One region of the Kitasatospora sp. NPDC101176 genome, then DNA from elsewhere that is predicted to be linked to it. Evidence: riboswitches for the same ligand, from Rfam matches in the RefSeq annotation. Region 1 holds a riboswitch; each other region holds the start of a gene.
The links. Region 1 has a riboswitch for cyclic di-AMP ahead of ACIRS1_RS01000 (hypothetical protein). Riboswitches for the same ligand answer to the same signal wherever they lie in the genome.

Region 1 (9,567 bases):
GTCGGGGATCCGGTGGGGTCGGGCTGGTCGCCGTGGTGGCGGCGGGTTGCGCGGTGGCGGTGTTGGCCGCCGGGCCGTCCTGGGCGCTGCGCCGCCCCGAGCCGCGGCCGGTGGTGGACGTCGGCGCGACCCTGGTCAAACCCTCGAACTCCGACCTGGAGGTGGTCCGGATCGACCCGGACCCCGCTCCGCCCGGCGGCAGCACGACGATCCACGCCTTCGTCGGGAACGGCGGCCCCGACACCACCGCCTCGCCGTTCACCGTCGTGGTCACCCTGCCGGAGGGGGTCACCCCCGAGGAGCCGTTCTTCCCCGAGGACTGCGAGGTGTTCCAGAACGGCCACCGGGTGCGCTGTGTCTTCCCGGCGGGGCTGAAGTCGGGGCGCAGCGCGACCGCGCTCGTCCCGGTCCGGCTCTCCCCCGACCTCCCGCTCGGCCCGCTCCAGGGCGGCTGGGTCGCGGTGCGCAGCGCGGACGACAAGGACGAGACCAACAACCGGAAGCCGTTCGAGATCAGGGTGGTCGAGACGACCAACGACTGAGCCGGTACGCCCGAGCGCCCGGGGCCGAGTGGTCGGCCCCGGGCGCTCGGGCGTCAGCAGCCGGGAACGGGCTGCCGGCGGTGATCACGTGAGCCGTCGGGCCCGAGCGGCTGGACCCGACGGCTCACGCGTCAGCGGTAGACCCGGACGTAGTCAGCGGCCATGCTGAGCGGCGTGGTCCCCTGCGGCGCCGGGTGGTACTGCCCCGCGCAGACCGAGAGGTTGAGGATCAGGTACGCCGACCAGTTGGCGCCGACGCCCTTGCCGTCCGAGAAGACCTTGACGCCGTTGACGTACCAGTCGACCGAGTTGGCGCCGTAGTAGGTGCCGATCGTCACCCACTGGTCCTTCGCGACGGCACTGGCGTCGGTGTAGTACTTGGCGTTGCCGGGGTTGACGTGGTTGGTCAGCTCCAGCAGGTTCGGGTTGTCGGGGTGGTACTCGAAGGAGTCGATCTCCCCGTTGCCGTTCTTCCAGGTCCACAGGGCCGGCCAGGCGCCGGAACCGGACGGCAGCTTGACCCGGGTCTCGGCGTAGTCGCCGGTCTTGACCTGGAAGCCCTCGCTGGAGCCCTCGGTGGTCAGGAAGCCCGCGTTCCAGGCCTGCTTGCCGTTCTCCAGGGTGGTGCCGCTCGGCGCGGCGGTGAAGGTGGCGACCCCGTTGGCGACGCTGACGTTGTTCTTGTTCAGCAGGTCGAGCTTGTTGTCGTCCGGGTTGTGGTTCCCGTACCTGTAGGCGGTGCTCTTGTCACCGACCCAGCGCGAGCCCCAGGTGATCGAGCTGTTGAACTCGTCGGACCAGGTCAGCGCCTTGCCCGCGACCGGGGAGGCCGGTGTGCCCGCCGAGGGGCTCGCCGTGGCACCGGGGGTGCCGGTGGGGGACGGCGTCGGGGTGGCGGTGGGGGTCGCGGTGGGAGCCGGGGTCGGGGTCGCCGTGCCGGAGACCACCAGCTGCTGCGAGGGCAGGTTGTGCCAGGCGCCGCCGAGGTCCTGCCAGAAGCCGAACTGGCTGTACGTCCCGGCCGGCAGCGCGCGGGCACCGCTGGTGAAGGACAGCCCGCTCGGGCAGATCTGCACGTTGGAGAGGTTGCCGGGGAAGTCCAGGTTGGTGCCGCGCGCGTCGCGCACGCCCACACCCACCGTCTTCGCGGTGACGCAGGCCGAGGAGTGGACGGTCAGCGAGGCGGTGGCGGCCTTGTTGGCGACCATCGTCGCGGGGGCCAGCCGGTCCTGGGTGACGGTCGGGGTGGTGGCGGCGTGGGCGGCGACGGTCGCCGGGAGGCCCAGCAGACCGGCACCGCTGACGGCGACCGCCCCGGTGGCGGCGAGGGCGGCGAGGCGGCCCCGGTGGGCCGGGCGGGCGTGGCGCGGCGTGCGGCGCCGGAGGGCAGGCTGGTGCATGGGGTGTCCTCTGCGACGCCTGCGAGGTGAGCTGTCGGGTTCGGGCTGCAGTTGCCCGGCCGCCGGTGGGAGCGGCTTCACCCCTAGCCGCGACCCGCACGCGGGAGAGCGTGCGGGCCGGGCGCTGACCTTGGTTCCCCCGCTCCCGTCCACTGTGGTCCTCGGTTGCCCGCCGGCGGGTGGACGGGACTCGGCGTCCCGGCGGCGGGGTCCGCGTGGCGGACGGCCGTTGCAGGCTAGGCAGACCGTCCGTGAACGGACAACTCTGCCGGGCGGGTTGTCGTGCAGCTCACAGTGGTGTCGATCAACGACGCTGCGTGGCGGTCGAGTTGATCATCCCCTCGGCCGAGCCGGGCGTCCACCCGGCTCCCGGCCTCCGCAGCCGGCACCCGGCGGCCGGAGGACGGCTCGCCGGTGCCCCCGAGGGACGTCCGGCGGGCACCCGCCCGGTGCGCCCTCCGGCGCGGCCGACTCCCCCGGCCGCGCCCGGCACAACTGCACCCGCCGGGCTCGCCCGGTCGGATAAATTGGAGGTCCGACATCTTCCGCAGTGCACAAGACCACACGGACCACCGTGCGCACCCCACCGGGAACGAGGTACCGCCCCACCATGACCGCGCCCCTGCCCGCCTTCGCCGGCCGCACCTACCTCTTCCGGGCCGACAACGGCGCGGCCTTCCGCAACGCCTACTCGGCCGACGGCACGCGGCTGCGCTGGGAGGGCCTCGGCGAGTCCGCGGGCCAGTGGGAGGACGTGCGGCTGCACGTCGCCGAGGTGGCGCCGGAGATCTACTTCGTCAGCTGGACGGAGCAGAGCGGGATCACCGTCAGCCACGTGATGGACCTCGGCAGGCTGACGGTCCGCGCCTTCTGGACCTTCGAGGGCGAGGGCGGCCGGGTGGGCGAGCTGCACACCGGGACCCTGGAGCGGGTGGCCTGACCGATCGGTCCGGTCGGTCCGGCCGGGGCCGCTGCGGTCAGGGGCCGGTCGGGCCGGGGCTCAGACGGTCTGGTTGGGCACCTTGAGGTGCTGGGACAGCCACTCGAGCGAGGAGGGCAGCAGCGCGCTCCACGTCTCGAAGTTGTGGCCGCCGTTCTCCAGCATGCTGTAGGACACCTTCATCGGGTCCTTCACCGCGTCGACGAAGGCCTCGGTCTCGCGCCGGTAGTCGCCGTCGCCCTTCTTGGTGCCGGCGAGAAGCACGGACACCTTAGGCTGCGGCAGGTTCTTCAGCCGCCACAACAGGTTCGCCTCGTTGCGGCGCTGGCTGCTGCCGCCGAACAGGTCCCCCGTGGTCGGGTCGTCCGCCGCGTCGTAGTAGGCGGAGAGCGCGACGGCCGTCGGGAAGACGTCGGGGTGGCGCATGGCCAGCTTGAGCGCGCAGTAGCCACCGGTGGAGTTGCCCATGAAGGCCCAGGCCTGCGGGTCCGCGGAGACCCGGTAGCTCGCCTGGATCGCCGAGGGGACGTCCTTGGTGAAGTACGTGTCGGACTGCGCGCCGCCCGGGATGTCCTCGCACTCGGTGTCCTGCGGCAGGGCGGGCGAGGGACGCACCAGGACCATGACGGTCGGCTGCATCCGGCCCTCCTGGAGCAGCTTGAGCGCCGCGCCGGGGTAGTTGAAGCGTGTGATCAGGTTCTCGGCGATCCCGGGGAACCCGGTGCTCACGATCACCGCCGGGAACTGCTTCTGCGCGTACTCCGGCTGGAAGTACTGCGGCGGCAGGTAGACGTAGCCCTCGGTGGAGAGGCGGCTGACCGCGCCGTCGATCCGCACCTTGCGGATCTCCCCCGACTGGGCGGGCTCGCGGCCCATCGCGCCACCGCCCTTGACGGAGGCGTGGCCGATCGTCTCCACGAGCAGGCGCCCGGAGGCGTCCGCCTTGTTGTGGATGACCACCGGCCCGGTGTCGCCGGTGCCCAGAAGGTCGTCCCAACTGCTGTAGAAAGCGAAGTAGTTGTTGGCCACCAGGCCGAGCGCAGCGAGCACCGCGAGCTGGGTCGCGAGCAGTGCGCCGATCCTCCCCAGGACCGCCTGCCAGGTCGCTCTCGCGAGTCTGGGCCAGAGCCAGACCGTGCCGGCCATCATCACGACGGCGATCAATACGGTCAGCGCCAACACCTTGTGGCTCGTCAGACCCATGTCCTGCTTGCTCCCACGCCTCGAACTCCAGTCCCCTCCGCTGGGGACATCCGAGGAGGTCACCCCGGTTCCCCCCGCCGGGGCGCGAGGATCAACCCTAGCGTCCGGCTGGGAGAAGGCTGACGACGGCTGGGAGGTCACCGGGAGTCTGCTGGTCGTTTCCGGGTAACGGATGACAGGTGACAGAGTTTGAAATCTGTTATCTGTCGTCTGAAATCTGTCAGCTGTCAGCTGTTGTCACCGCGCGGGCGGACCGGGCCCGCGGGATGGCGGACGACGGCCGCGGCCCGGCACCGACCGTCGCCGCCCTACCGACACACCGGCGACGCACCCCCTACCCTGAGCGTGCATCAGGTCGAGACGGACCGACACGGAAGGCGACCCATGGGCGGCTGGACGGACGACATCCGGGCACGGGTGCGGGAGCCCCGGATCTGGTACGTGGCGACCACCGGGGCGAACGGGGCCCCGCACGTCACGCCGATGTGGGTGGACCTGGCGGGCGACCGGGTGTTCTTCAACACCACCGTCGGGCGGGTCAAGGAGCGCAACCTCCGCCACGACCCCCGGCTCTGCCTCTCCCATGCCGATCCGGACGACCCGTACGACCGCGTCCAGATCCACGGCCGGGCCGTGGAGTTCGTGACCGGCGAGGAGGCGGACCGCCAGCTGGACCGCCTGGCCCGGAAGTACCTCGGCTCGGACCGCTACGAGTGGGGCGTGCCGGGCGAACGGCGCGTCACCGTGTTCGTCGAGCCCACCCGGATCCGCCGGGTCGTGGGGGTCGAACCACTGCCGGCCGCCGCCCGCCGGAGCGACTGACACGCCGGAGCGGGCCGGCGGGGGGTTCGGGGGCGTAGCGGCACCGGGGCGGGGCCACGCCCCCGGGGGCTTCAGGACACCCGCTCCCAGAGCCGCAACCCGGCCGTGAGCTCCCGCATGCAGCGCGCGCCGAGGTCCTGCGGGGAGTCCGGGCCGGTGGCGGGCGCGTCGGAGGAGGCCCACTGCTCCAGGGCCACCCGGATCGCCGCGGTCGCGGCGGCGGCGGCCAGCCGGATCTCCAGCGGATCGGTGCCCGCCGGGCAGCGCTCGGCGAGGACGGCGCGCAGCCGCGCCTCGGAGTCGGCGTGGACGCGCTGCCAGGTGCCGTCCAGCCGCGGGTCGCGCAGCAGGCTGCGGGTCCACCGCATCATCTCGGCGCCCGCCTCGTCGACCGGCGTCAGCGACGCCGCCGCCGCACTCTCCAGCGCCCCGCGCAGCGGCAGTCCGGCCGGGCTCTCGGCGAGCCGGTCGACCCACTGCCGTCCGCCCGCCGCGAGCAGCGGGGCCACGGCGTCCTCCTTGACCGAGAAGTACCGGTAGAAGGTGCGCAGCGAGATCCCCGCGGCGAGGGCGATCTCCTCGGCGGTGGTGGCCTCCGCCCCCTTGTCGGCGAAGAGCGCGGCGGCGGTGCGGGCGATGTCGAGCCGGGTGGCGTCACGGCGGCGCTGGGTGAGGGTCGGGCGTCCGGTCACGAGGGTCAGCCTACGCGGGACTGCGCCAGCTCGGCACGCCCTGGCAACATGGCTCGACAAGCCTTATTGGCACGTTATGTCACCTAGGCGTACCGTGTCTCTTGAGGTCGAGAGACCACGAACGAACGGAGTACCACCATGGAGCGCTTCAGCGGACGGAACGTCCTGATCACCGGCGGCGGCTCTGGCATCGGTCAGGCGACCGTGCACCGGATCCTCGCCGAGGGCGGACAGGTAGTCGCCGTCGACGTCAACGAGGACGGCCTGAAGAGGACCCTGGACCGCGCCACCACCGACGGAGTCGCGGACCGGCTGACCATCCAGGTCCTGGACATCTCGGACGAGCCGGCCGTCGTCACCGGCGTGGCCGCGGCGGTCGCCGGCCTCGGCGGGCTGGACGTCCTGGTGAACGCGGCGGGCATCCTCCGCTCCTCGCACACCCACGAGACCACCCTGGACTTCTGGAACCGGCTCCTCGCGGTCAACCTCACCGGCACCTTCCTGATGACCCGCGAGGCGCTCCCCGCCCTGCTCGCGGGCGGCAAGGGCGTGGTGGTCAACTTCAGCTCCACCTCGGCGAGCTTCGCCCACCCCTACATGGCCGCGTACGCCGCCACCAAGGGCGGCATCCAGTCCTTCACGCACGCCATCGCCGCCGAGTACGCCAAGCAGGGGCTGCGGGCGGTCTGCGTCGCACCGGGCAGCATCGACAGCGGCATGACCAACGACCCCGGCCTGCCCTCCGACGCCGACTTCAGCCTGCTGGCCAAGCTCTCCCCCGCCCTCGGGCGGGGCTTCGCCGGCCCGGAGACGGTGGCCGGGGTGATCGCGATGCTGGCCTCCGAGGACGGCGCCTTCGTCACCGGCACCGAGCTCCGCATCGACGGTGGCACGCACATGTGACGCGCCGGGCCGCCGGTTCCCCGCGGCGCGGGACGGACGCGCCGGGCCCGCGCCGCTCCCCCGGGGGCGGCACGGGCCCGGCGGCGCGTGGTGGCGGGGGCGGCTGGCGAGGGCGGCTGGCGGGGGCGCGTGGGGTCGCCGGGGTGGTTCGGCGGTCAGGTCATGGGCTTGGCCATGACGATCTCGCGCACGCCCGTGACCGCGTCGGCGCCGGCGGCCGGGGCCGTGTGGGCGTCGGTGTCCGCGGCCGGGGCCGTGCCGGCGTCCGCGGCAGCGTCCGTACCGGGGCACACGGTGAAGCCGTGCCGGCGGTACAGAGCGAGCGCGGGCTCGTTCCCGGCCAGCACGGCGAGGCGCAGCACGGTGCCCCCGGACGCCCGGGCCCAGCGCTCGACCTCCGCGATGAGCAGGTCGGCGACGCCCCGTCCGCGCGCCTGCGGCCCGACCCACACCGAGCGCAGCTCCCTTACGCCGTCCGCCCCCGGGACACCGTCCGCCAGGCCGATCGGGGTGCCGTTCGGGCCGCCAGGGCGCTCCGGGCCGTCGGCGCCACCACCGGTCAGCAGGGCCGCCACGTGGTGCGCTCCCAGCAGGTGCAGCCGGGCCCGCCACCGCTTCTCGCCGCCGTGCCGCCAGTCCGTGAGGCGGGGCCGGAAGGCGTGCGGCGCGTCGGTGAGGGCGGCGAGGCGGAGGTCCCGCCACAGCGGCCAGTCGTCGGTCGTGAGGATCCGCAGGGTCACCATGGCGGTCACGGTAGGTCGCCGGGCGACGGGTGGACGGCCGCACCGCTTGGTGCCCGTCCGCGTCGGGGCGCGTGGTCAGGGCGGGCGGTCAGGACACGCGGTCAGGGCGTGCGCCAGTCGGCGGCGAAGGCTGCGGCCGGGTTGGTGACGAGGAGGAGCTCGGGCAGCTCGGGGCCGAACTCCCGGGCCAGCCTCGGTGCGAGGGCGGTCAGCAGGTGGGTGGGACCGGGAGCGTGCCGGGCGGACCTGGTGGTGGTGTCCCCGCCGAGCAGGAGTTGTCCGGCGTAGCCCGCCTCGGCGAGGGCGGCGATGGTGTCGAAGAGGTGGTGGTCGGTCGCGTGGTTGGCCCGCGAGGGGCCGTCCAGCGCGATGTAGGCGCCGGTGGCGGCGAGTTCGCGGTGCAGCCGCAGGTCGGGGAAGCGGTTGAGGTGGCCGAGCAGGACGTGTCGCGGCGCCACGCCGTGCCGGTCGCAGAGCAGGTCCACCACGTCCGGTGCGGCGGTGCCCAGTTCGTGGTGGACGGCGATCGGGGCGCCGGTCGCGTGGTGGGCCTGCGCCGCCGCCGCCAGGACCCGCCGGGTGTGTTCGGCCAGCCCGTGGTACTCGCCCGCGACCTTGATCAGCCCCGCCCGGACCCCCTCGGGTGCTCCCGGCAACCCGGTGGTGAGCTCGGTGGTGAAGCGCTCGGCGAGCCCGTCGTAGCGGGCGCCCAGGGTGTCCGGGTCGTAGTGGGCCGCCTGGTGCATGCCGGTGGCGGCGACCACCTGGACGCCGGTCGAACGGGAGAGCCCGGCGAGGGAGTCCGCCCCGCGGCCCATGCCGTGCGGGGTCCACTGGACGAGGGAGCGGCCGCCGGCCGCGGCGAAGGCTCGCAGGACCTCCTCGGCGGCTGCCGGGTCGTCCAGTTCCTGCCCGGGCAGCAGCGGACTGCGCAGGAAGAGGTGGTCGTGGGAGTCGGTGACGCCGAGTTCGGCGGGGTCGAGGTCGCCGAGAACGGTGCGGACGGTTCGGGCGGTGCGGGCCGTCCGGTCGGTACCGACGGACGGGCTCATGCGGGCGTCCCTTCCGGCGTCGCGGCCTCGGCGAAGGTCGCGGTGGCGACGCGCAGTCCGGCCAGGGCCTTGGGGACGCCGACGTACGGGGCCAGGTGGACCATGACCTCGACGACCTCCTCCCTGGTCATGCCGATCCGCAGGCTGTTGCGGACGTGGTCGGCGAGCTGGGGCTCCACGCCGCCGAGGGCGGTGAGGGCGGCAAGGTTGGCCACCTGGCGGTCGCGCAGGGCGAGGCCGGGGCGCTGGTAGGTGCCGCCGAACAGGCTGGTGACGATCCAGTCGGGGAAGCCGGGGGCGAGGCCGTCCAGACCGCCCAGGGTGGCGGCGGCGACCGGGCCCGCGAGTTCGGCGAGGAGGGCGTACCCGGCCTCGCGGTCCAACGGGGCCGGGGTGAGGTCGGCGGGCGTCATCGTCGCGGGGGTGGTCGGGGGGCCGGCCGTGGGACCGGTCCCGGGGGCGGTCGGGGGCGTGGTCGGGGGCGTGGCGGCGGGACCGGTCGGGGCGGTGCTCGGGGAGGTGGTCACGGGTTGAGGAAACCTTTCACCAGTGGCGGCCGCTGGGCAGCCGGTCGAGTTCGGGGCGGGACAGGTGCAGCACCTGATAGTGGATGCCGGGGGCGTCGTCCGGGGCCGGGCCGTGCCGGAGGGTGAACCGCACCAGCTCCCAGCGGCTCGGGTCCACGGCGACGGCGGCGGTGTGCAGGGCCGACCAGCCGGCGGGACCGCCGTATCGGGCGGGGTCCGCGACGTCGGCCACGGCCTGCCGGACCGCCTCGGCCGGGTCGGCGGACTCCGGCAGCCGGACGGTGTGGAGGGTCGCACTGGTCGGAGGCGTGGCGTTCGTGACCGGCACGGTCGCGCCGCCCGGCGTCGGGGCCGCGCCGGTGGTGGCCGCCGGGCCGTGCACCAGACCGGCGCCGAGCCAGTGCCGCACGACGGGGCGGCCGAAGTCCGCGCTCAGACCGCGGAAGCCTGGGCCCCAGAGGAAGCCGTTCATCCCCTCGGCGGTGCGCCAGAGGTAGAACGGCGCGTAGGCGTTGACCGGCGAACCGTCCTGTCCGCGCTCGCGGACCAGGTACGCCTTGAGGCCGAGGCCGGGGTGGTCGTCGAGCAGGTGTCCCCTGTCGGCGACGCGCTTGCGGATGATCCCCATGTCGTAGTCGGCGGGGAGGGTGATCTCGTACTGCATGGCGTGCACGGCGAGCTCCTCGGGTCGGTGGGCCGGCGGCGACCGGGTCTTCGGGCCGGGTCCGCACGCCGGGTCTCCG
Region 2 (9,567 bases), on a different contig from region 1:
GCGATCGCGCTGGCCGGACTGCTGGCCCTGGTCCGCCGCCCGGCGATCGGCGGGATGCTGCTCGGCCTGGGCGGGATCGTGAAGATCTGGCCGCTGCTCGGCCTGATCGGCACCCCCTCCGGCCGGCGCACCCGCCGCTCCTGGACGCTGGCCGCGGCCACCGCCGTCTCGGTGGGCTTCCTGCTCGCCGCCGGGATGAACGGCGCCTTCGGCTTCCTGGCGTTCCAGAAGGAGCGCGGCATCGAGGTGGAGTCGCTCGGCGCGCTGCCGCTGCACTTCGCCCGGCTGGCGGGCGCCTGGGACGGCAAGGTCACCATGAACTACGGCTCGCCCGAGATGCTCGGGCCGTGGGTCCCGGTGATCAGCAAGGTGATGATGGCCGGCACCCTGCTGGGCTTCGCCTGGCTGCTGCTGTGGCGCTTCACCGCCAAGCGCCGCAACGCGGCCACCATGTACGACGCGGCGCTGTGCGCCCTGCTCATCTTCACCGTGACCAGCCGGGTGATCAGCCCGCAGTACCTGGTCTGGCTGATCGGCGTCGCCGCCGTCTGCCTCACCGTGCACGGCACCAGCCAGCGGCCGGTGGCGCTGCTGCTCCTGATCGCCTGCCCGCTGACGCTCGCCGAGTTCCCGCTGATGTTCAGCCGGATCCTGTCCAGCGAGCCCTGGGGCGTCACCGTGCTCGGCCTGCGCAACCTGCTGCTGCTGGCCGCCACCCTGCTGTCCTGCGTCCGGCTCTGGCGCTCCACCCGCGGCCCGGTCCAGCTGCCCGCCACGGTGGTGCTGACCACGCCCGAGCCGGTGCCGGCCGGTGTCTACCCGGTGCGTCCGGGCATCGCCTACGAGCAGGACCTCCTGGACGGCATCGACCGGCCCGGGGCACCCGCCGAGCAGCGGCGCTGACGGCGGCGTCCGCGCGGCCCGGCCCGGCGTCCAGCCCGCACGGCCCGGCGCTCGGCGCCCCCGCCCCGACGCCCCGGCCTCAGCGCCCCAGCGCGGCCACCTCGTCCAGCCAGAGCCGGGTGAACCCGTCCAGGCCCACGCCCAGTTCCGAGCGGAGCAGCCCGTCCAGCCACCGCTCCCGGTCCTCCCCCGGCCCGGCGGCGGCGACCGCCCGGTAGAACGCCACCAGGCGGTCGGCCCCGTACCTGCGCGCCAGCAGCTCGCAGGCCAGCCAGGCCTGTTCGTAGGCCTGCGCGATGCCGTCGGCGCCCGCGGCGAACGCCCCGTCGGCCGGCAGCGCGGTGGGCAGCCGGCCCGCGGCGACGTCCCGGGCCAGCTCAGGCGCGATCTGCTGCGGGCTGCGGCCGGAGCCCCGGTAGGCGGTCCAGTCGGCCACGCCCTCGGAGAGCCACAGCGGCGTCCAGGCCCGGGTGTCGGCCCGGGTGGCGACGTGGGTGGCCTCGTGGGTGACGACCACCTGTCGGCCGAAGCCGCTGAGCCGCCCCCACGCCTCGGGGTTGACGGTCACCCGGTCCGCCGGGGTGCGCCGGGGCGCGCCGGGGGCGGCCACCGTGACGGCGGCCATGCCCGCCCAGCCGGCCGGATCGCCCTCCAGCAACCGGGCGAACTCGGCCTCCGTCGTGGTCAGTTCGAGCAACAGCCGGCCGGCCCAGGCGGACCCCCAGACCTCGCTCACGGCGGGTACCGCCCGGTCGGCCACGGTGACGAGCTCGGCCGGGTCGGGCCCGCCGGCGAGCGCGAGCACCAGGCAGTGCGCGCCCGGCGCGGACCGCACGGTGCCGAGGTCCCAGAGCGCCGGGGGCCCGCTCGCGGCCTCCTCCCGCTCGACCCGCCAGCCGTCCTCGCCCCGGCCCCCGGCCTCGCCTCCGCCACCGCCTCCGGCCCCGAGCCGGTCCCGGACGAGGGTGATCCGGCGCGGGTGGACGACGGGGTACTCGTCGTAGCCGGTGATCCGGACCGCCAGGTCGGCGGCGGCGGTCAGCCCGTCCGGGCCGGCGGCGGCACCGAGGACCAGGTTGCGGTACTCCGCCACCGCCTCCGCCGGGCCCGACCGGGTCGGCAGCGTCCGCGCCCGCTCGGCCAGCACCGCGGCCACCTCGGCACGCCGGTCCGCCGCCTGCCGGGCCGGGGGCGCCGGAGCGGCCGGCGGCAGCGACAGCTGGGCCAGCCCGCCGGCCGCGAGCAGCAGCGCGGCTCGCCGCGACAGCCCGCGGCGGGGTATGTCGACCGGATCGGACGGCGGCGGGCTCAGAGCCGGACCACCCCTGCGACCGGCATCGCGTTGACGCTCTCGTAGCGGACCTTGGCGCCCGGGTAGGGGGCGTGCACGATCACCCCGCCGCCGGCGTACATCCCGACGTGGTGCATGTCCCGGTAGAAGATCACCAGGTCTCCCGGCCGCGCTTCGGAGAGGCTGACCCGCTGGCCGGCGTACGCCTGGGCCTGCGAGGTGCGCGGCAGGGTCACTCCGGCCTGCCGCCAGCTGTAGTACATCAGACCGGAGCAGTCGAAGGCGCGCGGCCCGGTGGAGCCGTAGACGTAGGGCGAGCCGATCATCCGCACCGCGGCGGCCAGTGCGGCCGCCCCGCGCTCGGAGGCGGGCGGGGCGCTGCCGAGGTCCAGCCGGTCGGTGCCACGGGTGGCCCGCTGCTCGGCGTCCCTGGCGTCCTGGGCGGCCAGCCGGGCGCGCTCGGCGGCGCCCAGGCTGTTGAGCAGCCGCTGCGCCTTGGCGAGCCGCTGCTGGACCTGCTGCTTGCCCTCGGCGAGCGAGCGGCGGGCCTGTTCCAGTTCGGCGAGCTTGCCGGAGGTCTCGGTGCGGCGCTGGTCGAGCCGGCGCTGGCGGGTGACCAGCTCGTGCAGGGTCTCCTGCTGCCGCTCGGCGGCCTGGTCCAGGGTGCGGGCCCGGGTCAGGTAGCCCTCGGGGTCGGTGGAGAGCATCAGCTGGACGGTCTGTGCCAGGCCGCCGCCGCGGTACTCGGCGCCGGCCACGCTCGCCAGGTCGCCGCGCAGCTGGTTGAGCTGTTCCTGGCCGACGGCGATCTCGCCCTGGAGGACGGTGGTCTCGCCCTGGAGGCGCTGCTGGGCCTCCAGGGCGGCGTTGTACCGCTCGGACGCCTGCTCGGCCTCGTCGTAGAGCTGTTCGACCTGCGCCTTGACGTCCTTGCGGCTGGGCGGCTCGGGGGCCCCGGGGGCGGCCTGGGCACTGCCGCCGGTCGTGACGCCCAGGGCGGTGGTGGCGGCCGCGGTCAGCACCAGCGCACGGGCGAGCAGTTGGGAACGGCGGTGCACGGGCATGGCGGCGGCGGCTCCAGTCCTGCGGCACGGCCCCGCCGCCGCACCCGGTGGGCGGTCTGGAAGCGGGAGTCCGGTGGCAGACGTTAGCGAGTCCGGGCAAGCGAGTCCAAACCCCTCCGGACCCGAATATTCGACCACCAATCGGACACCCATCCGTGCCCGGTGGAAAAGCCGCAGGCCCGGCCCTCCGTGACGGAGGGCCGGGCCCGGGTGCTCCGGAGTGGGGATCAGACCCGCACGATGGAGGCCAGCGGCATGTTGGAGACCGCCTCGTAGCGCACCGAGGCACCCGGCTTGGGCGCGTGCAGCACCTGGCCGTTGCCGGCGTAGATCCCCACGTGGTGGGCGTCGCTGTAGAAGATGAGCAGGTCGCCGGGCTGCGCCTGGGAGAGGTCGCTGCCGATCCGGGTGCCGGCACCGGCCTGCTCCTGGGAGGTCCGCGGGAGCGACACGCCGGCCTGGTTGAACGCCCAGACCATCAGGCCCGAGCAGTCGAACGAGCTGGGGCCGGTGGCGCCGTAGACGTACGGCGAGCCGACCTTGGTGGCGGCGATGGACAGCGCCGCGGCACCGCGGGAGCTGCCGGCGGCGACCGGCTTGGGGGCGGGCGCCGAGGTGGTCGGGGCGCTCAGGTCGGTGCGGTTGCTGTCCCGCGAGGAGCGGTCGGCGGCCTGCTGCGCGGCCTGCTGCTGGGCGGCCTTCGCGGCGGCGTCGGCCTTGGCCTTGGCCTCGGCGGCGGCCTTCTCCTCGGCCGCGCGGAGCGCCTGGCGCTCCTGCTCGGTCAGCGTGTTGAGGAGGTCCTGCGCGGCCTTGAGCTTGCCCTGGACCTCGTCCTTGGCGGCCTTCAGCTGCTGAGTGGTGGTCTCCATCTCGGCGAGCTTGCCCTGGGCCTCGGTGCGCACCTGGTCGAGCTTGCGCTGCTCGTCCTGGAGCTGCTTCAGCTGCCCCTTCTGGGTGTCACCGGCCTGGTTCAGCGTGCCGGCCTGGTTGAGGAAGTTGTCCGGGCTCGCGGAGAACATCAGCTGGACGGTCTGGGATATGCCGCCGTTGCGGTACTGCTCGCCGGCGATCTCGGCCAGGCCGCCCTGCAGGTCGGTCACCTGCGCCTGCTGCCGCGCCACCTGGTCCTGCAGGCCGGTGACCTGCTTCTGCAGCTCCTGCTGCTTCTCCTGGGCGGCGTTGAGCTTCTCGGTGGCGACCTCGGCCTGCTCGTTGAGCTGGTCGACCTGCTCCTTGACCTGGTCCTTGGTCGGCTGCGGGTCGGCGTGGGCGCCGGACTGCGCGGACAGCGCGACCGCCGCGGCGGCGACACCGGTCAGGATCGACACCCGGGCGCGGCCGGCGGGCTTGGGACGACGATGGGACGCCACGAAGGCGGGCTCCTTCTTCCTACGTCCGCCTACCGGGTGAGCTGACGGGTTCGGGCCGGAAGCGGGCCCTACGACGCCTCACGGCCGTTCCACCGGCCGACCTGACGCCGATTCACCCCGGAGGAACGTGGTTCCCCGGCTCCGCTCCACAGCGCCCCCGAACACTGGGCTCCCCGCCGGGCGGCCCTTCGGGCTGCCCCGCTGCTTCGCGAACTCGACGGAAACCACCGCCGCCACCCTGGCTGGGCGATCGACAGTGCGGTGGTTCGAGGCACGACCCTAGTAACTGAACCGTGATCCGTTCAAATCCTTGTCAGAAAAAAGATGGAAGAAGACCCAAGTTCATTTGTGAATATGACCGATGGTGATCACCACCGCACGCAAAGCTGATCGGCTTTCACCGCAAGGCCGTTCAGGACCCCTGGGGCGCGCAGAAATCCGAACGCCACCCCCGGTCGGGAGTGGCGGGGATCACAGGGTCGGCGACGGCCCCGCGGCGGCTGTCCCGCCGTCAGACCCGGCGGATGGTGTTGATCGGCATCGCGTCGGCCTTCATCACCTTCACCACGTCACCGGTGTGCGGGGCGTGCACCACCATGCCGTTGCCGATGTACATCCCGACGTGGTGCCGGTCGCTGCCGTAGATCACCAGGTCGCCCGGCTGGGCCTGGTCCAGCGAGGGCACCCGGGTGCCGACGTTGCCCTGCTCCTGCGAGGTGCGCGGCAGCGAGACGCCGGCCTGGGCGTACGACCAGACCATCAGGCCCGAGCAGTCGAAGGTGGTCGAGCCGGTGGCGCCCCAGACGTACGGCGAACCCTGCTTGCTCATCGCCTTGGCGACGGCCACGGCCGCGTACCCGCTCGCGGGCGGCAGGCTGCTGAGGTCGACCCGGTCCGCGCCGCGCGAGGCCCGGTCGTCCTGCGCCTGCTGGGCGCGCAGCGCGGCCCGCTCGGAGGCGCTGAGCGAGTTCAGCAGGTCCTGGGCGGCCTTGAGCTTCTGGTTGACGTCCGACTTGGCCTGGTTCAGGTCCTTGGTCGTGGAGTCCAGCGAGGCCAGCACGGCGGCGGCCTCGGCCTTCTCCTGGTCCAGCCGGCGCTGCTGGTCCAGCAGCCCCTTGAGCGCCTCGGCCTGGCTGGTGCTGGCCTGCTGGACGCTGGAGGCCTTGTCCAGGTACCCGGACGGGTCGGAGGAGAGCATCAGCTGGACGGACGGGTCGATGCCGCCGGTGCGGTACTGCTCGCCCGCCACCTCGGCCAGGCCCGTCTGCAGCTGGGTCATCTGCTCCTGGCTGCGGGCCACCTGGTCCTGCAGCTGGTCGGCCTGCTTGCGGAGCTGGTCGGACCGCTCCTTGGCGCCGTTGTACTTCTCGGCCGCCTGCTCCTGCTCCTGCTGGAGCTGGTCGATCTGCGCCTTGACGTCCGTCTTGTTCGGCTGGGGCGCGGCGTGCGCGGCCACCTGGGCGGAGAGGGCGACCGCGGTCGCAGCAGCAGCGGTGAGCACGGAGACCCGCGCGCGGCTCGGCTGCTTGGGACGGCGGTGGGAGGCCAAGGACCGGCTCCTTCTTCCATCGGCCTCACCCGATCAGGTGAGAATCCGGAAAATAGGTTTGACGCCAGACCCTAGTGAAGATCCAAGGGATTTTCCACTCCCCCGATGGCGTGAACTCCACCCTCCCGCTGACTTCACGAGATCCCCACACCACCCCGAACCGGTCGCTGACCAGCCGTCATCCCGCCCGGGCGGGGTTCAGGGCCGCGCCAGGCGGTTCAGCAGCAGCACCGACGCCACCGGGCGTGCGCCCGCCTTCCGCACGCCCTCGGCCACCTCGCGGTCGGTGGACACCACCACCACCGGACGGCCCTGCGGCTCGGCCCGCACCAGACGCCGGATCAGCTCGTCCGCCGTCTCACCGGTCCGGCTGAACCGCACCCGCACCCCGCGCGGTGGCGCCATGATCACCGGGACGTCCAGGTCCTGCCCGTCGAACACGCAGGTGACCTCCGCCTGGGTGCGCTGGGCGAGCATCGCCAGACCGCCCAGCAGCCGCAGCCGCTGCTGCTCGAGCGGCAGCGTCGGATAGCCGGTCTTCGTCACGTTGTAGCCGTCCACCACCAGGTGCACCTGCGGGATCGCCAGCAGCTGGTCCAGCAGCGCCGGGTCGTCCTCGGCCAGGCCGCGCCGGGCCACGTCGTGCGGCGAGGCAGACCCGGGCACCACGGCCTCCACCAGGTCCGCCGGCCGGATCTGCGAGACCGGCAGCGCCAGCTCCCGCTGCAGCCCCTGCGCCGACTGCAGCACGGTGTCCAGCAGCAGCCGCAGCCGCATGTCCTCGACGCTGCGCCCCTCCCGGGCCGACCGGCGCCCCTGCTCGGCCGAGGTCTCCAACTCGCCGACCCGGTGCCGCAGGCGGCGCGCCTCGGTCTCGGCGGCGCCGCGCTCGGCGGCCGCCTGCGCCTTCACCGCCTCCAGCTCGCCGGCCAGCCGGCGGGTCTCCGCCTGCGCGCGGCGGGTGTCGCTCTCCAGGGAGCGCACCTTCTTGCGCAGCGACTCCGCCTCCCGGCGGACGTCCTCGGACTCCGCGCGCTGGCGGTCCAGGTCCGCCCGGGCGGCGGAGCGCAGCTCCGCCAGTTCGGCCTGCAGCTTCTCCACCAGCCGGGCGGCCTCGGCGGCCGCGCCCTCGGCCCCGACCCGCTCCGCCTCGTCGCCGGCCTCGGCGACCAGCCGGCTCCAGCCCGCCGAGCGCACCAGGTAGGCGGCGGCCGCGACGTCCATCGGATCGGCGGCGCTCGGGACGCTGCCCGACTCCAACGCCTTCACCAGGTCCGGCTGGCCCAGCCGCAGCCGCTCCGCTATCCGCACCCGGAAGGCCGGCTCCGACTCCAGCGCCGCGGCCAGCGCGGTCGCCGCGTACTTGGCCCGGCGGGCCGGGGTGAACTTCACGTACTGACGCAGGCTCTGCGGCAGCTCACCGGGCGGCAGACCGCCGAGCGCGTCCGAGGCCAGCCCGACCACCCGTCGGCGCACCCCCTCGGGCAGCGGCCGGTCCAGCTTCTCCACGACGCGCTCCGGCGCCGGGCCCTCGCCGGCGCCGGGGTCCTCGCCGGCCACCCCGGACTCGGACGCGGCCGCGCCGGCCGCCGGCGGCTGCGCGTCGGCAGCGGGCTGAAGCCCCTGCGCTTCGGCGGGCTCCCTCGCTGCGTCCACCACGTCCTCGGCTCCGATCCTGGTCCTACGGGGTCCGCGGCCCGCGGCCGCCGCCCCTGTCGTCACGCTCCGTGCGTCCTGTCTGCATTGTCCCAGCGCGGAGGGCGGGCGCGCCGCGCACCGCCCACCGCACCGGGGGCGTCAGCCCTGCTCGGCCGGGTCCGCCGCGTCCTCGGCACCGGGACGGGCCACCAGCTCGACCTGGTCGACGGCGTTGCACCAGCGGCAGCGCACCGACTCGACGGTCTCGCTGAGCACCTCGGTCTCCTCGACCTTGGACTCGCCGGCCAGGTCGAAGTGCAGGAACTCGGTGACCCGCGCGGAGCGGGTCACGTCGAAGCGGGTGAGGTTGCCGCACAGCGTGCAGCGCCAGCGCGTCTCGGCGGTCAGGGCGGGGACGGTCATCGGGGGTCCTCTCGGGTGGTCCCTGGGCGGGCTAGGCGCTCCCCCCGGAGCCCCGGCGTCGGCGGCGGGAGGCGGGAATGCCCGCGCCAAGCCTATTGCCTGGGGCAACCATCGCGGCCACCGGTTGCACGAAGCCGCAGGCCCGGCCCCGGCCCCGGTCCGGGGCCCCGAGTAGGCCACCTGCCGTACAGCGCGGTGTCACCCGCCCGGGCCGGAGGGATGCTTGGCCGCATGGCGCTGACGGCCCCGGGCCACACCGACGAGCGGGACGGCCGGCCGGCCGTGCCCGCCCCGGTGGTCACCTACGCCCTGATCGCGCTCAACACCCTGGTGTTCCTGCTGGGCCCGGCCGCCGGGCTCAACCCGCTGTACGGCACCGGCCAGACCCGGGTCTGCGCGGAGCAGCGGTACGAGCAGCGCTGGGGCGCCGTCCCGGTCGAGCTGCTGACCGGGCACCCGTTGACCGCCGGGCAACTGGCCGAGGCCCCCGACCCCGTCCCCGGCTGCCCGGCCGCCCCGACCCCGGGCAAGCACCCGGCGCTGTCGGTGCTCAGCGGGCTCTTCCTACACGCCGGCTGGCTGCACCTGCTGGGCAACCTGCTCTTCCTGCACGTCTTCGGCCCCACCGTCGAACTACGGCTCGGCCGCGCCCGGTACGCCGTCTTCTACCTGGCCGCCGGCAGCGTGGCCACGTACGGCTTCGCCCTGGCCGAGGCGCACTCCGCTGACTCGACCCGGGTGCTGATCGGCGCCTCCGGTGCGATCTCCGCCGTCCTCGGCGCCTACCTGCGCTTCCACCCGCGCTCCCGGGTGACGACGCTGGTCCCGCTGCTGCTGTTCCTGCCGCTGCGCTTCCCGGCCTGGCTGGTGCTCGGCCTCTGGTTCGCGCTGCAGTGGTGGTCGGTCCACGCGGCCGGGCCCGGGGTGGCCTACCTGGTGCACGTGATCGGCTTCTCGGCGGGCTTCCTCTACGCCTGCACGGTGGTCAGCCACCCCCCGAGACGACCCGGCTGACGCCCGATACGCTGGCGGCACCCCACAAAGGAGCCGAACGTGATCACCGCCATCGTCCTGATCAAGACCAGTGTCGACCGCATCCCGGAGATCGCCGAGGCCATCGCAGCCATCGAGGGCGTCAGCGAGGTGTACTCGGTGACCGGTGGCTACGACCTGGTGGCGATGGTCCGGGTGCGCCGGCACGACGACCTGGCCGAGGTCATCCCGGGACGGCTGAACAAGGTCCCGGGCGTGGCCCACACCGAGACCCAGATCGCCTTCCGCACCTACTCCCAGCACGACCTGGAGGCGGCGTTCGCGCTCGGCCTGGAC
Region 3 (9,567 bases), on a different contig from region 1:
GTCATGTACGACCGCGGGTCGACGACCGTGACGGTCGCTTCGCCGTAACGCATCTTCTTGAGGATGCGCATCGCGGCATACAGGCCGACGTAACCACCGCCGACAATGAGGATGCGAGGACGCTCCGTGGTGCTCATATCGGAAAGTATCCAGCACCGTTCGGAGCAGCCTTCGTGAGCCCGGTCACAAGCTCCTGGACACCCCGTGCTACACTGCGCGGCCGCAAAAGCGGCCCGGGGCCCCCTGCTCACGGCCCCGCGCACACCCCCGTGAGCCCACGCCGGAGCACCACCCTGCTGAGCAGCAACGATCCGTACAGGGCCTGGGTTCCCGCCGATGATTTCGATTTTCAAACCTCAGCCGAGGCCTGGCCTGCGATCCAGCGGTCGTCACGGGGAGCGAGCCTTCAGTCCCACATTTCGGACATGGCGGGCGGGCGACCGCGGCGAAAGGCCGGATCGTCACGTGAAGAAATTCACGAAGTTTTTCGCCCGGGCCCGGGCGCGCCCCGGCCCCGGGCCCCCCGAGGGGGCGCCGGGGCCGGTTCGGTAAGTCCCACCGGGCGTCAGGAGGCCATACTCCAGGCGATGCCGTCCAGGATGTCGTGCTCGCTGACGACCACCTCGGCGGCGCCGGTCCGCTCCATGATCTCCAGCAGTTCGAGCGCGCCGGCCGCGATCACGTCCACCCGGCCCGGGTGCATCGACGGGATGGCGGCGCGCTCGGCGTGGGTGGCGGCCAGCAGCTCCCGGGCGATCCCGGCGACCCGCTCCCGGCTGATCCGCGAGTGGTGGATCCGCGCCGAGTCGTAGGCGGGGAGCTCCTGGGCGATGGCGGACACCGTGGTGACCGTCCCGGCCAGGCCGACCAGGGTGGCCGCCCCGGTCAGCGGCACGACCTCCGCGGCCTTGTCGAGCTCGGCCCGCACGTGCGCCCGGGCGGTCTCGACCTGCTCCGCGGAGGGCAGCTCGGCGCCGCCGAAGTGCCGCTCGGTGAGCCGGACGCACCCGATGTCCACCGAGCGGGCGGCCTGCACGTCCGTGCCGCCCAGGACGAACTCGGTCGAGCCGCCGCCGAGGTCGAACACCAGGTACGGCGCCGGGAACTGCCCGCCGGTCAGCTCCTTGGTGGCGCCGGTGAAGGACAGGTGCGCCTCCTCCTCGCCGCTCACCACCTCGGGCTCCACGCCCAGGGCGTCGCGCACGCCCTTGACGTACTCGTCGCTGTTCTCGGCGTCCCGCGAGGCGCTGGTGGCGACGAAGCGGGTGCGCTCCGGGCCGACGCCGAAGCCGGCGATGACCTCGCGGTACTCGCGGCAGGCCGCGAAGGTGCGGGCCAGCGCGTCCGGGTGCAGCCGGCCGGTCTGGTCCACGCCCTGGCCCAGCCGGTTGACGATCATGCGGCGGTCGAGATCGGTGATCTCCCCGGTCTCCGGGTCCAGGTCGGCGACCAGCAGGCGGATCGAGTTGGTGCCGCAGTCGATCGCGGCCACGCGCGTCATGCTCACTCGGACTCCCCCTCGGCGTCACCGGCGGCGGCCCCGCCGGAGGCCGTCTCCTCCGCGGCGAGCCGCTTCGCGGCGCGCTCGGCGGTGAGCTGCTGCTTGGCCTCGATGACGGCCTGGTGGTCCTGCTCCTTGGCCCGGTTGCGGGCGACCCTCGCGCCCGCGGCCTCGACCTCGGCCGGGGAGACGCAGGGGCCCTTGGCCCACCAGTCCTCCAGCATGCCGATCGCCTCGTCGCCGAGCGGGTTGACGCCCTCGCCGGCCGCCAGCGAGTGGCCGACCAGCACGTGCAGGCACTTCACCCGGTCCGGCATGCCGCCGGCGCTCGGGAAACCTTCCAGCACCTCGATGGCGTCGCGGCGGGCGATGTAGTCCTCGTGCGCCTTCTGGTAGGCGGCGGCCAGCTCCGGGTCCTCGGCGAGCCGGGCGGTCTGGTCCTTCATCACGCCGTCCGCCTCCAGGGTGCCGATCAGCGAGGCGGCCTTGGGGCAGGTCAGGTAGTAGAGCGTCGGGAACGGCGTGCCGTCGGGCAGCCGGGGTGCCGTCTCCACGACGTCCGGGTTGCCGCAGGGGCAGCGGTGCGCGACGCCGCGCAGGCCGCGCGGCACCCGGCCGAGCTGGGCGGCGATGGCCGCGACGTCGGCGTCGGAGACGTTGGGGTGGTTCTCAGTGGTCATGGGGGGAGGTGTCTCCAGCGGGGGACGGTGGGAGCGGACGGGGGGTGGCGGGGGCCAGCGCGGCGGTGTCGGCAGCGTCCACCGAGTCCCAGATGCTGGCGTACCAGGGCTTGGCGGCCTTCACCGGGCCGGTGGCCGAGCCCTCGGAGGGGCCGGGGCCGGCGGCGGACGCGGAGGGCTGGGCGGCGGCCTGGCCGGCCGGGTCCACCGCGATGTACGGGGTCTCCCCCGGCATCGCGTAGTGCAGCCGGGCGCGGGCCTGCGCCCTGACGTACTCCGGGTCCTGCCAGCGGGCCTTGTCCCGGCGCAGCTGCTCGACCTGCTGGCGCGCGTGGTCGGCCTTCGCCCGTTGGGCGGAGATCTCGGCGCGCTGGGAGATGAACTGCCGCGTCGGGTAGGCGAGGATCGCCACCAGCGAGCAGAGCACCAGGACGAGGACGGTCGCCCGGCTCGTGAACCGAGGCCGGGCCGCCAAGCCCGGGATCCTCCAGCCTGCCATCTCCCGTATCCCCTCCTGGTCGCGACGGTGCCCCGCCGTCCACCCTACGGGGTGAACGGCGGGGCACCGGTCAGGCTTGCGCGACCTCGCGGTCTCAGCCCTCGTGCTTGAACCGCGGGAAGGCGCCGCGGCCGGCGTACTCGGCGGCGTCGTCGAGGATCTCCTCGATGCGCAGCAGCTGGTTGTACTTGGCGACGCGCTCGGAGCGGGCCGGGGCACCGGTCTTGATCTGGCCGCAGTTGGTGGCGACGGCCAGGTCGGCGATGGTGACGTCCTCGGTCTCGCCGGAGCGGTGCGACATCATGCAGCGGTAGCCGTTGCGCTGGGCCAGCTCGACGGCGTCCAGGGTCTCGGTCAGCGAACCGATCTGGTTCACCTTCACCAGCAGCGCGTTGGCGGTGCCGGTCTCGATGCCCTTGGCCAGGCGGGCCGGGTTGGTGACGAACAGGTCGTCGCCGACCAGCTGGACCTTGTCGCCCAGCTTGACGGTCATGGCCTTCCAGCCGTCCCAGTCCGACTCGTCCAGCGGGTCCTCGATGGAGACCAGCGGGTAGGCGGCGACCAGCTCGGCGTAGTACTCGATGAGCTCGGCGGCGGAGAGGGCCTTGCCCTCGAACTGGTAGGCGCCGTCCTTGTAGAACTCGGAGGCGGCCACGTCCAGGGCCAGCGCGACGTCCCGGCCGGGCACGTAGCCGGCCTTCTGGATGGCCTCGGTGATGAGGTCCAGGGCCTCGCGGTTGCTGTCCAGGTTCGGCGCGAAGCCGCCCTCGTCGCCGAGGCCGGTGGACAGGCCGCGCTCCTTCAGCACGCCCTTGAGGGTGTGGTAGACCTCGACGCCCCAGCGGACGGCCTCGGAGAAGGACTCCGCGCCGATCGGGGCGATCATGAACTCCTGGATGTCGACGTTGGAGTCCGCGTGCGAGCCGCCGTTGAGGATGTTCATCATCGGCACGGGCAGCACGTGGGCGTTCGGGCCGCCCAGGTAGCGGAACAGCGGCAGGTCGCTGGCCTCGGAGGCGGCGTGCGCCACGGCCAGCGAGACGCCGAGGATCGCGTTGGCGCCGAGCGAGGACTTGTCCGGGGTGGCGTCCAGGTCGAGCATGGCCTGGTCGATCAGGCGCTGCTCGGTGGCGTCGTAGCCGACCAGCTCCGGGCCGATCTGCTCGATGACGGCCAGGACGGCCTTCTCCACGCCCTTGCCGAAGTAGCGGTTCTTGTCGCCGTCGCGAAGCTCCAGGGCCTCGAAGGCTCCGGTGGAGGCACCCGACGGGACAGCGGCACGGCCGGTGCTGCCGTCGTCGAGGCCCACCTCGACCTCGACCGTGGGGTTGCCACGCGAGTCGAGGATCTCACGGGCTACGACGACATCGATGGACGGCACGAGGCATCTCCTTGCGGAAGCAGGGTCCGGCTGACGTTGGTGCTGCCGGCGGGACGATTGCGGAGTCGTTACGACCAGAGCCTAACCGCCCGGACCCCCGGGGCCACGCTGGCCTCGGTCCCGTCTCAGCGTGTGGCCGCACTACCCACCGGTAGTTCACCCGCCCGCCCGGGCGAACCGGCCCGAATCCGGGCGGAGGGGGACGGATCCCGCCCCCTCCGCCCGGCGGGCGGGAGCGGCTCAGCCGAGGTGCAGGACCTGGCCGGGCATGATCAGGTTCGGGTCGCCGCCGACGGTGCCGCGGTTGCCGTCGTAGACCGACCGCCAGCCGCCGGTGACGCCCTGGGCGGCGGCGATGGTCGACAGCGTGTCGCCGGACCGGACGGTGTAGTCGTGGCCGCCCTGCGCGGCGGCCGGGGCGGTGCGCACGGCCGGAGCGGGCTGGGCGGCCTGCGGCGCGTAGTGCTGCTGGGCGGCGGCCTGCGGCGCGAACTGCTGGTAGACGCTCTGGTGGCTGGTCCAGTACCAGGTGCCGTTGTTCTGGTACCAGAACACCTTCGCGTCGGCGTCCCAGCCGGCCTTGCCCGAGAAGCCCGGGGCCTGCGGCTGCGCCTGCTGCGGCGCGGGCTGCTGGGCGGCCGGCTTCGGGGCGGCCGGCTGGGCGGGCTTGGCGGCGGGCTGCGCCGGCTTGGCCGCGGGCTGGGCCGGCTTGGCGGCGGGCTTCGCGGCGGCGGGCTTGTCGTCCGAGGAGGTGTCGACGCTCGCCGGCGCGCCGCCCTTGCTCAGGCCGGCCTTCTGCGAGCAGACCGGCCAGGCGCCCGGCCCCTGCGAGGCGAGGACCTTCTCGGCGACGGCGATCTGCTGGCCCTTGCTGGCCTGGTTGGCCTGCGGCGCGTACGCGGTGCCGCCGTACGCCTTCCAGGTGCCGGAGGTGAACTGCAGGCCCCCGTAGAAGCCGTTGCCGGTGTTGATGCTCCAGTTGCCACCGCTCTCGCACTGGGCGACGGAGTCCCAGGCGGAGGCCGGGGCGGCGGAGGCGCCGGTGGCGGTGAGGATCGGCATCGCGAGTCCGACGCCGGCCACACCGGCGACGGCGATGGCCTTCTCGGCCTGGGTACGACGACGGTGGCGGCCAGTTCCAACGAACAGCATGAAGGTCCCTCTCCGCACGCCTGCGAGGTGAGCTGTCGGGTTCGGACCGGGAGGTGGCCCGGCCGCCGTCAGCGGAAACGATTCCGCTCGGGCGGCTTCACCCCAAGCCGTGGGGAAACGGCAACAAACCTGGTTCCCCCGCCCCTGCCCAGGGTTCTGGTCGGTTTCCCGTGACGCGGCGGGCAGGATTCGGCGTCCCGCGCACGAGGTCCGCAGCTGCGAACTCCAGGGAGAGTAGACAGATCCTCAGACCAATCACAAGCTCATATCACCGATATCACACAGAAATCACGACCCGCGCTCGATCGCCCACCAACCGTGCGGCTATGTCCGGATTGATGGAGGTTCAGCCACCGCTCCAACGGCCGCCGGCGACACCCAGTCAGCGTGTCGGAGGGTCCGAAGGTTCCCGGGGGACGGCCGGCGGCGCGTGCGGGGAACGGCTCTCCGGGCTGAATTCCACCGGGAGTTCCCGCAGTCCCCGCATGATCAGGCCACCGCGCCAGCGCAGATTCTCCGGCCTTTCCGCCAACTGCAGATCCGGCAGCCGGGAAAGCAGCGTGGCCAGCGCGCTCCGGCCCTCCAACCGGGCCAGCGGGGCCCCGATGCAGTAGTGGATCCCATGGCCGAAACCCAGGTGCGGGTTGTCCGTTCGCGCCAGGTCCAGGGTGTTCTCGTCCGAGAACCTGGCCGGATCCCGGTCCGCCGCGGCCAGCACCACCAGCACCGGGTCCCCCACCGGGATGTCCACCCCGCCGATCGACACCGGCCGGGTCGCGAACCGCCACGTCGCCAGCTCCACCGGCCCGTCGTAGCGCAGCAGTTCCTCGATCCCGGTCTCCAGCAGCGCGCTCTCGCCGCGCGCCACCGACTCCTGCAGCAGCCTGCGCTGCTCCGGGTTGCGCAGCAGCGCGTACGTCCCGTTGCCGATCAGGTTGACGGTCGTCTCGAAGCCCGCGAACAGCAGGATGAAGGCCATCGCGGCGGCCTCGTTCTCGGTCAGGTGCTCCCCGTGGTCGCTCGCCCGGATCAGGCCCGAGATCAGGTCGTCCCCCAGGTCCGCCCGCTTGCGGTGGATCAGCTCCAGCAGGTACGCCCGCATCCGCTTCACCGCCCGGCCCACGCCGCCGCGCTGGCCGCCGCCGTGCCGGATCATCATCCCCGCCCAGTCGCGGAAGTCGTCCTGGTCCTCGGCCGGCACGCCCAGCATGTCGCAGATCGCGTAGATGGGGAGCGGGAACGCGAACTCGTGGATCAGGTCCGCCGACCCGCGCTGCGCGAAGCCGTCGATCAGGCGGTCCGTGAGCTGCTGCACCCGCGGCTCGAACTCCGCGACCCGGCGCGGCGTGAACGCCTTCGACACCAGGCGGCGCAGCCGGGTGTGGTCCGGCGGGTCGATGTTCAGCAGGTGCGTCATCAGGTCCGCCTGGCGCTCCCCCGGGATGCCGACCCGGCCCGTGCGGTGGGCCTGCTCGCTGTGGTGCGCCGGGTTCTTCGACAGCCGGCCGTCCGCGAGCGCCTGCCGCGCGTCCGCGTACCGGGTCACCAGCCAGGCCTCCACCCCGCTGGGCAGCGTCGTGCGGTGCACCGGGGCGTGCTCGCGAAGCCAGGCGTAGGCGGGGTACGGATCTGCGGCGAACTCCCAGGTGAAGAGCTGCGGGGCGGTGGGGGCGGGCTGCGCTGACATGGACCGACCGTATCCGGTGCACCGGGGCCCGCCGCCCCGCGGACGCGGGTTCCGCGACGGACCCTTGGACAGGTCTTAACCGTAGGGCGGGCGTGAGCCTGGTCACCTGAGGGGTAATCCCTGTTGCGGAGGGTCAGGTCGTGCCTACGATCCTCCGCAGAAATCGTGGGCGCCGGTGCGGTGTCGCCCACAGGGAGGAGCAGACCATGCGGGTGAGCGGGGCAGTCGTCGTCATCGCGGTACTCGACGGCGGGTCGGGAGCCGACCTCGCCCGCCGGTTCACCGCGGCCGGCGCCGCCGGTGTGCTGATCGCCGACCAGCACGTCGGCGTGGCCGAGGACCTCGCCACCGAGCTCGACCGGCCGGGCTGCCCGGTCGTCGGCGTCGGCGGGGACATCCGCCGCCCCAGCGACGTCGCCGCCCTCGTCGACACCGCCGAGAAGCACCTGGGCCCGATCGACCTGTTCTGCGTGGCCGGCCCCGGCGGCGAGCGGATCGTCTCCCTCGCCGACCTGCCCGACCACCTCGACCTGGAACGCCTCGCCGAGCTGCTCGCGCTCGTCGGCGAGGCGATCGGCGAGGTCGTCCCGCCGCAGCGGGGGCCGGTCGGGAGCACCGCCGCCGCGGCCTGAGCCGGCCCCTCCGCCCGGCGGCCGGCCGGCTACTCGGCGGCCGGTTCGAGGCCCTCGGCCGCGCGCACCGCGTCCCGGTACCCGCGCGCGGCCGACCGCAGCGCCGCGTCCACGTCCACCCCGGCGTCGTACGCCCGCTGCACGACCGCCACCAGCAGCCGGCCCGCCGACTCCGCCGTCAGCCCCCCGGGCAGCTCGTACGGCTCGTCCGGCACGCCCGCGAAACCGGCCTTGCGCACCCGCGACACCAGCTTCGCCGCGTACGCCAGCGACGGCAGCCCGGCCGGCACGCCGTCCAGCACCGACTCCCGGTCCGACTTCTCGGCCGCCTTCAGCTGCTCCCAGTTGGCCTCCACCTCGGCGGCGCCCTCCGCGGTGACGTCACCGAAGACGTGCGGGTGCCGGTAGACCAGCTTGTCGACGAGGTCGCCGGCCACGTCGTCGATCGAGAACGCCTCCGACGGGTGCTCCTCGGCGATCCTGGAGTGGAAGAAGACCTGGAGCAGCACGTCCCCCAGCTCCTCGCGGAGCGTCTCCCGGTCCCCCTCCTCGATCGCCTCGACGAGCTCGTACGCCTCCTCGACCAGGTACTTCACCAGGCTCTCGTGCGTCTGCTCGGCGTCCCACGGGCAGCCGCCCGGCGACCGCAGCCGGTCCATCACCGAGACCAGGTCCAGCAGGCGCGCCCCCGGGAGGTCGTAGGAGCCCGGCAGCACCTCGATCTCCGGCACCTCGCCCGCGTGCTCCACGGCCAGCCGGGCCAGGGCGTCCGTGAGCCCCGGATCCCCGTCCGGACTCCCCAGCCACACCGTCGCCCCGGTCTCCGCGGGCGCGGTCAGCAGCCGGGCCAGGGCCGGCGCCGACCCCGGCGCCACCACCTCCACCACGACCCCGGCCTGCCGCACCGCCGCCACCTGCGGGTGCGCCTCGTCCGCCACCAGCACCCGGCCGGCCGACCGCAGGGCCTCCCACGCCGGCCACGCCAGCAACCCGGGGGCCACCCGGTGGGTGGTGGTCAGCAGGATCAACTTCGCGCCCGGAACATTCGTCGTCACACCCCCGAACCTACCCGTCCGCGCCCCCGCCCCGGGCCGGAGAAGGGCAACTGCGCCCGGCTCCCGGCCGGCCGCCGCGGACACGCGACGGCGGTCCCGGGCCGGGCCCGGGACCGCCGTCGCCCGCCGCCGGGCACTACTTCCTCGAACCCGCCAGGTCGTCGAACATCGCCGACAGGAACTCGCCGCACCAGCCCAGCAGCTCCCGGCCGACCAGCGGCTTGCCGCCGATCCGCCCGGTGCTCGGCCGCGGCACCAGCAGCTGCTGGGCGGCCGCCTTGACCTGGCTGCGCGGGTAGAGCCGGTTCAGCCGCAGCTGCTGGGACTCCCGCAGCTCCACCGGCCCGAACCGGACGTTGGCACCCTGCAGGGTGATGTCCGCGATGCCGCACCGCCGGGCGTACAGCCGCAGCGCCGCGACCATCAGCAGGTTCTCCACGGGATCGGGCAGCTTGCCGTAGCGGTCGGTCAGTTCGTCCCGGACGTGCTGGATGTCCTCCTCGGAGTTGACCGCGGCGATCGAGCGGTACGCCTGCAGCCGCAGCCGCTCGCCGGGCGCGTAGTCGTGCGGCACGTGCGCGTCGACCGGCAGCTCGATCTTCACCTCCAGCGGCTCCTCCTCCGGCTCGCCGCCGTTCGCCAGCGACTCGCGGAACTCGGCCACCGCCTCGCCGACCATCCGCATGTAGAGGTCGAAGCCGACGCCCGCGATGTGCCCGGACTGCTCGCCGCCGAGCAGGTTGCCGGCGCCGCGGATCTCCAGGTCCTTCATCGCGACGTACATGCCGGCGCCCATCTCGGTGTGCTGGGCGATGGTGGCCAGCCGCTCGTGCGCCGTCTCGGTGAGCGGCTTCTCCGGCGGGTACAGCATGTAGGCGTAGCCGCGCTCGCGGCCGCGGCCGACCCGGCCGCGCAGCTGGTGCAGCTGGGAGAGGCCGAAGGTGTCGCCGCGCTCGACGATCAGGGTGTTGGCGTTGGAG

Region 2: it holds a riboswitch for cyclic di-AMP, as region 1 does, so the genes downstream of both, ACIRS1_RS04655 (NlpC/P60 family protein) here and ACIRS1_RS01000 (hypothetical protein) in region 1, are expected to answer to the same signal.
Region 3: it holds a riboswitch for cyclic di-AMP, as region 1 does, so the genes downstream of both, ACIRS1_RS23220 (transglycosylase family protein) here and ACIRS1_RS01000 (hypothetical protein) in region 1, are expected to answer to the same signal.

What each region holds. Positions count from the first base shown of each region.
Region 1 covers NZ_JBIWPA010000001.1:245,552-255,118, forward strand. The annotation lists gene ACIRS1_RS00995 (hypothetical protein) at 1-542, shown strand, start outside; gene ACIRS1_RS01000 (hypothetical protein) at 674-1,942, opposite strand; cyclic di-AMP (ydaO/yuaA leader) riboswitch at 1,951-2,109, opposite strand; gene ACIRS1_RS01005 (MoaF-related domain-containing protein) at 2,553-2,882, shown strand; gene ACIRS1_RS01010 (alpha/beta hydrolase-fold protein) at 2,943-4,085, opposite strand; gene ACIRS1_RS01015 (PPOX class F420-dependent oxidoreductase) at 4,470-4,907, shown strand; gene ACIRS1_RS01020 (TetR/AcrR family transcriptional regulator) at 4,979-5,599, opposite strand; gene ACIRS1_RS01025 (SDR family NAD(P)-dependent oxidoreductase) at 5,738-6,502, shown strand; gene ACIRS1_RS01030 (GNAT family N-acetyltransferase) at 6,658-7,245, opposite strand; gene ACIRS1_RS01035 (phosphotriesterase) at 7,347-8,297, opposite strand; gene ACIRS1_RS01040 (carboxymuconolactone decarboxylase family protein) at 8,294-8,824, opposite strand; gene ACIRS1_RS01045 (DUF4865 family protein) at 8,841-9,497, opposite strand.
Region 2 covers NZ_JBIWPA010000002.1:416,023-425,589, reverse strand. The annotation lists gene ACIRS1_RS04670 (glycosyltransferase 87 family protein) at 1-903, shown strand, start outside; gene ACIRS1_RS04665 (hypothetical protein) at 983-2,050, opposite strand; gene ACIRS1_RS04660 (NlpC/P60 family protein) at 2,212-3,258, opposite strand; gene ACIRS1_RS04655 (NlpC/P60 family protein) at 3,486-4,628, opposite strand; cyclic di-AMP (ydaO/yuaA leader) riboswitch at 4,639-4,792, opposite strand; gene ACIRS1_RS04650 (NlpC/P60 family protein) at 5,140-6,177, opposite strand; gene ACIRS1_RS04645 (NYN domain-containing protein) at 6,376-7,737, opposite strand; gene ACIRS1_RS04640 (hypothetical protein) at 7,975-8,238, opposite strand; gene ACIRS1_RS04635 (rhomboid family intramembrane serine protease) at 8,470-9,252, shown strand; gene ACIRS1_RS04630 (Lrp/AsnC ligand binding domain-containing protein) at 9,292-9,567, shown strand, end outside.
Region 3 covers NZ_JBIWPA010000017.1:168,160-177,726, reverse strand. The annotation lists gene ACIRS1_RS23245 (NAD(P)/FAD-dependent oxidoreductase) at 1-137, opposite strand, end outside; gene ACIRS1_RS23240 (exopolyphosphatase) at 566-1,501, opposite strand; partial or broken gene ACIRS1_RS23235 (DUF501 domain-containing protein) at 1,672-2,199, opposite strand; gene ACIRS1_RS23230 (septum formation initiator family protein) at 2,171-2,656, opposite strand; gene eno (phosphopyruvate hydratase) at 2,775-4,061, opposite strand; gene ACIRS1_RS23220 (transglycosylase family protein) at 4,302-5,213, opposite strand; cyclic di-AMP (ydaO/yuaA leader) riboswitch at 5,215-5,385, opposite strand; gene ACIRS1_RS23215 (cytochrome P450) at 5,596-6,900, opposite strand; gene ACIRS1_RS23210 (SDR family NAD(P)-dependent oxidoreductase) at 7,113-7,532, shown strand; gene ACIRS1_RS23205 (MazG family protein) at 7,562-8,587, opposite strand; gene mfd (transcription-repair coupling factor) at 8,724-9,567, opposite strand, start outside.